One region of the Alteromonas sp. CyTr2 genome, then DNA from elsewhere that is predicted to be linked to it. Evidence: riboswitches for the same ligand, from Rfam matches in the RefSeq annotation. Region 1 holds a riboswitch; the other holds the start of a gene.
The links. Region 1 has a riboswitch for thiamine pyrophosphate ahead of QME20_RS07720 (TonB-dependent receptor). Riboswitches for the same ligand answer to the same signal wherever they lie in the genome.
Positions count from the first base shown of each region.

Region 2: it holds a riboswitch for thiamine pyrophosphate, as region 1 does, so the genes downstream of both, thiC (phosphomethylpyrimidine synthase ThiC) here and QME20_RS07720 (TonB-dependent receptor) in region 1, are expected to answer to the same signal.

Region 1 is NZ_CAMZMZ010000010.1:19,655-22,788, forward strand. Features, by position in the region: gene QME20_RS07710 (GNAT family N-acetyltransferase) at 1-478, opposite strand, end outside; gene QME20_RS07715 (hotdog domain-containing protein) at 538-963, shown strand; TPP riboswitch at 1,094-1,197, shown strand; gene QME20_RS07720 (TonB-dependent receptor) at 1,253-3,134, shown strand, end outside.
Region 2 is NZ_CAMZMZ010000011.1:54,140-57,273, forward strand. Features, by position in the region: gene thiC (phosphomethylpyrimidine synthase ThiC) at 1-1,790, opposite strand, end outside; TPP riboswitch at 2,065-2,176, opposite strand; gene QME20_RS08325 (heme biosynthesis HemY N-terminal domain-containing protein) at 2,288-3,134, opposite strand, start outside.

The sequences.
Region 1 (3,134 bases):
GGTGCTTTATAAAACGTTCGAGGTATCGACTCTGTTTAAGCGTAAACCCCTCCGACAGGAACGAGACCGAAATATTGTTAACCCATTCACTCAATACAGGGCAAATAAGTATTAAACAACCACTGCGTTTAACGATACCCGCCACTGCCATCACGTCGCCAGGTTTGAATGAATCGCGACAGTCTAATGTGGCAATGTCACATTCGCTCCCCAGCACTTGTTTGCGGTTCTTTCCCTTAAGTGTATCGCCAGCAAAATTCACAACGCTTATAGATGAGACTTCATCTACAAAGGCTTGAACGCTACGTATGGCAGCTTCACAAAAATCATCATTGCCAGATATTACAAGCATTCTCCGGTGAAGCGGGCAAGTCACGTTTGATAAGTGCGAAGCGTGAGAGCTTTTTTTGCAGCCATTTTCGCCGCTATTTTCAAAGTAGGGGGCTAATAGCCATTCGCGTAATTGAGTTAGCGCCATGAATCAGTTTTTTCGGTATAATCTAACGCTATAGTAGCGATTTATTATGAGGAATTCGAATGCGCTTTCTTTCTCGGCGTCTAGTTATGCCAAACGACCTTAATTACGCCAATTCTTTGTTCGGTGGCCGCGCGTTAGAATGGATAGACGAAGAAGCTGCAATTTGGGCTATTTGTCAGCTAGAAACTAATTGCTTGGTAACTAAGCATATTGGTGAAATTAGTTTCGAATCACCGGCTATGCAGGGTGATATCGTAGAGTTTGGTCTAGAAACTAAAGCTGTAGGCCGTACGTCTATTACCGTAAGCTGCTTGGTACGCAACAAAGCAACCAAGAAAACCATCTGTTTTGCAGACGATATCGTTTTCGTAAAGGTTGACCCTGATACGCGTCAACCGACGGCACACGGCAAAACGTTGGAAGTTTTAAAAGCACAAACTGACGATGAAGTACGTCGCCTAAATATGAATATTGACGCTGAATAGCCCTCAGCTTTCAACGCCTTATATCATATATAAAACCTTACGTTAGCTTAACGTCTTATCTGCTTGACGGCGTGTATCGAACTGGTAGACTCCGTCGCAGAAGTTGAGTTTGCTAGTTTGAGCAGCGCAACACTATACCAAGGGGTGTCCGTTTTCGGTCTGAGATCCACATTCGTGGGAACCCTTAAACCTGATCCGGATAATACCGGCGTAGGGATGGTTCACAATATAGCCTTATCACCTGCCGTTAGACCCGGATCTTTTTTCTTAAATAAGAATAAGAGATCCCATGTATAAAACACTTTTCACACTTTCACTGCTTGCTAGTTCCGTTGCGGCCTATGCGCAACAAACCAATGTAAGTAACACTTCAGATAGCACGCCATCAGATATTGAGCGCGTCATCGTATCTGGTGATTTTCGTCAAACTACACTCGACCAGTTAAGTGCTAGCGCGACCATTTTAGATCAAGAGCGTCTTCGCAGTAGACAGCCGAGCCATATCGACAGTGTGCTAAACAGTATTCCAAACGTAAACTTTGCAGCTGGTGCGTCTCGCGGCCGCTTCGTGCAAATTCGCGGTATTGGAGAGCGTAGTCAGTTCGCCGAGCCTATCAATCCTTCTGTAAGCTTTATCGTCGATGAATTTGATTTTTCAGGCCTTGCTGCGGCAGGTCTTATTTTTGATACTAAACAACTAGAGGTATATCGCGGACCTCAGGCTACCTTATACGGCACAGGTGCATTGGCCGGAGCGGTTAAACTCTCCAGTAATGACGTGGGTAGCGACGCCCCAGACTACGTTGAAGCCCGCATTGGGAACAAAGAGAGTTACCGTATTGAAGGCGCCACTGGTGATGATATCAACACGGATTGGGGCTATCGTGTTGCGCTGGTTCATAATCGCAGTGATGGCTTTGTAGAAAATACGTTCTTAAATAGAAGCGATACCGCGAATATCGATGAAACCGCACTGCGCTTTGCCGTTGAAGGCAGCGTAGATGAGCGAACCACACTTGCACTTACTTATCGCTGGTACGATATCGATAACGGTTACGATGCATTCTCGCTAGACAATGACAACAAAACGCTGTCTGATGAACCAGGATTTGACGAACACCAAACCCACGCTGTTAGCGCGCGCTCTACAACCAATACAGCAGCGGGCGACTTTATTCTAATTGCCACCCATGCTTCTCACAATATTGCTTATGGCTACGATGAAGACTGGACATTCACAGGGTTTCACCCGTGGGGTTATACGTCTTTTGACGCCTATTTTCGTGATGTAGAAACACAGACCGGCGAGATGCGTTTCGTGTCCTCTGACAGTGCCGCACTTTTTGATGGTATGACTGACTGGACAATAGGCGTATTTTATAAAAGCACGGAAGAAAAGCTGCTACGTCAGTACACTTATTTGGATAGTGACTTTGCCAGTGAATACACGCCTACGACGACCGCTATCTATGCTCAGACTGAAAGTCGTTTGAACGAAAATTTAGTACTTGTAGCAGGGTTAAGAGTAGAAAACTACGATTTTGATTACGCTGATAACAACCAGCTTACTCGCGCGTTCGACACCACCATGGTAGGCGGGAAAATCGCGCTTCAGTATACACAGGGCGATCACTTCTATTACGGCAGTATTTCACGCGGATATAAAGGTGCAGGTTTTAACCCCGACAGCCGCGTGAATGACAATCAGCGATTCTTCGACGAAGAGTATAACTGGAACTACGAAGTAGGCGTTAAGGGCCCATTATTTACACCTGACCTAATTGCTCGCGCTGCAATTTTCTATATGGATAGAAAAGATACTCAGGTGAGCGATTTTGACGTTATCACTCGTGATGACGGTACGGCAGGGTTCGTAGATATTATTGATAATGCTGATTTAGGAACAAACAAAGGAGCCGAGCTAGAGCTTAGCTGGATTGCTAGTGATGCATGGCAGCTTGATGCAAGTGTTGGTTACCTAAGCGCTACCTTTGAAGGGTATACGCTTGCAGACGGTACTGAAGTGTCTGAGCAAAGACAGGCTCAATCACCTAAGTGGACCGCAAACCTGTATAGTGAGTACGCACTTACAGATAACATGCTTTGGCGTGTAGATGTAGATTACAAAAGCGAATACCGTTTTTCTGACGGCCATGATGTAACCTCGCCAA
Region 2 (3,134 bases), on a different contig from region 1:
GCCACATCGCGCACTTCCTGAGAAATTTTCATGCTGCAAAATTTAGGGCCGCACATAGAGCAGAAATGCGCAACTTTGCCAGACGCCTGCGGCAAGGTTTCATCGTGATAAGCGCGCGCGGTATGCGGGTCGAGAGCTAAATTGAACTGGTCTTCCCATCTGAATTCAAAGCGAGCTTTCGACATGGCGTTGTCGCGAATTTGTGCACCTGGGTGGCCTTTTGCCAAGTCGGCAGCGTGGGCTGCAATTTTGTAGGTGATCAGCCCCTGTTTAACGTCTTCTTTGTTAGGTAGGCCCAAATGCTCTTTAGGTGTTACATAGCACAGCATTGCGCAGCCATACCAACCAATCATGGCGGCACCTATACCTGAAGTGAAGTGATCGTAGCCAGGAGCGATATCGGTGGTGAGGGGGCCAAGGGTATAAAACGGTGCTTCGTGGCAGTGCTTAAGCTGCTCTTCCATGTTCGCTTTAATCATATGCATTGGCACATGCCCCGGGCCTTCAATCATTACCTGAACATCGTACTCCCATGCAATTTTCGTCAGCTCACCAAGGGTACGTAATTCAGAGAATTGCGCGTCGTCGTTAGCGTCAGCTACGCTACCAGGGCGCAGGCCATCACCTAGCGACAGCGCCACATCGTACTTAGCGCAAATTTCGCAAATATCGTGAAAGTGCTCATACAGAAAGCTTTGCTGGTGGTGGCTTAAGCACCACTTTGCCATTATCGAACCGCCGCGCGATACAATGCCGGTAACCCGCTTTGCGGTAAGGTGTACGTATTCAAGCAGCACGCCAGCGTGAATGGTGAAGTAGTCTACGCCTTGTTCGGCTTGCTCAATTAGGGTGTCTTTAAACATCTCCCACGTTAAATCTTCGGCTACACCGTTTACTTTTTCTAGCGCTTGATAAATGGGGACGGTGCCAAGAGGAACTGGACTGTTTCGCAGCAGCCACTCTCGGGTTTCGTGAATGTTTCTGCCGGTAGATAAATCCATGATGGTATCGGCGCCCCAGCGCGTTGACCACACCAGCTTTTCTACCTCTTCTTCAATAGACGAGGTGACTGCTGAATTACCAATGTTTGCGTTAATCTTTACTAGAAAGTTACGCCCTATAATCATTGGTTCCAACTCGGGGTGATTGATGTTGCATGGAATAATGGCGCGGCCTGCGGCCACTTCCTGGCGTACAAATTCAGGCGTGATGGTCTCGGGTAAATTCGCGCCAAAGTGTTCGCCTTTGTGCTGCTGCGTCAGTTCAGCATCTTTAATGGCTTGGCGACCCATATTCTCGCGAATGGCAATGTATTCCATTTCAGGAGTAATAATGCCCTGTCTTGCGTAGTGAAGCTGGGTAACGTTTTTGCCTGCTTTTGCTTTTAGTGGTTTGCGGCTGCGAATAAAGCGGAAATCTTCGGTAAAAATGTCGTTTTCACGCTCTTTTGCAAAGCTTGACGAAACGCCCTCTAATTCAAGGGTATCGCTACGCTCTTCAATCCACTTTTGGCGAAGCGGAGCTAGGCCTTTGTGCACATCTATGTTTTCTTGTGGATCGCCGTAGGGGCCTGAAGTGTCGTACACAGGAATGGGCGGATTTGGCTCTAAAATAGGGTTGTCTTCGGTTCCACCCACTAAACTGTCGTGTTGGTGAATAAGGCGCATGGCCACACGAATATCGTCACGGCTGCCACACTCGTAGTGGCGTGTTGAATTTGGGTAAGCTTCGCCCGCAAGTTCATTAATGAATTGTTGAGCTTGTTGGCGCTGTTCGCGTCTGTTCGACATAGCATTTTACCTTGTAAATTTAGGTTCTAAAAATGCTTGTCAGGAGTGAAGGAGAATACAAAGTGTAAGTGTAGAGAGGAATAATCCCGTTACTCTAGCGAGATTGTTGGTAAAGGTTCTGGTGATTACAGCCCTTTACACCGTTGATGTTGACTTGGGGATAAACTTAAACAGTTTACCTTGAGTGACGAGCAGCACCGTAATGGGTGTGTCTGTATCATCAACAGCAAAACAACTTCGCTTCACAACGCTAAACCACGGTTTAACAGTGTGCACATTGTATTTTCTTGTTCCCTTCGCAGGTATTAGCCTGATCAGGTTCTACGGATCCCACTTTCGCGGTCTCAGCTTACTGGGTTAACAGTGAAGCACTCCGACAAGTTGTTTAAGTCAATTCGGGTTGTGGTTGAAACAACCCGAATTGAGAATTCCTTTTTACTATATCTTCAATTTTATGGGTAATACAAGTACTACCAGAAAGCTAAAGGAATATTCATCTAGCTGGCTAGCTGCTGACCTTCCTTGTAAAGCTGAAGTGCAGTGGCTGTGTCATGCTTGCGTTCGCTAATTGCAGACAGCAGCAATAAGTCTTCTTTGCGCGACTTCATTTTTGTGGCTTTAAGCAGGGCTTTTTCCGCCAACACATCATCGCCTGAGTTAAATGCAACTTGGCCTAGCGTGGAGTATAGCGACACGTTTTCTTCGTCTTGCTTTATCCAGCTTTCAAGCAGTCGTAGTGATGGCGATGCATCGGGAATATTAAGCTGCGTGAACAGCGGAAACAGGGCGCTATTCGGGCCACGTTTTTGCCATTCAACTAGCAAATTCTGTGCGTCGGCATGCATACCTTGGTCAAGTAACTGTTGAATGTAGGCCGCGCGGTAAGCATCGTCGTGACGAAGCTTACGAGGTAGGGTTTCCCAATACGATTTAAGCTCGACAGCGCCTTGTTTGCTGGCAATTTCGGCAAACTTACCTTTGGCGATGCGCTGGCTCCACGTAGTGTAGTCTGCTTTGGGCAATGCTTTACGCCAGCCTGACAAATTCTCTTGAAGTACTTGCCATTTACCTAGCTTGGCAAGAATTTGCGCTTTTAACTGCACAACCTGCTTGTTCTCGCGCTCTTGCTCGTCAAGCTCGTTAAGTTTCTCTAGTGCCGCATCGTATTTTTCTTCAGCCATATCAATACGCGCGTGCATGACCGTTGCGGCTACTCTCGCTTTTGGAAAGTCAGTTGCCTGAACAAGGAAATAACGGGCTTTGGCTAAATCGTTATTGGCAAAAGCAATTTGCGCTGACGCCAAATAGTTAACGCCTTCGAAATCGCCGTTGGTGGTTTTACTT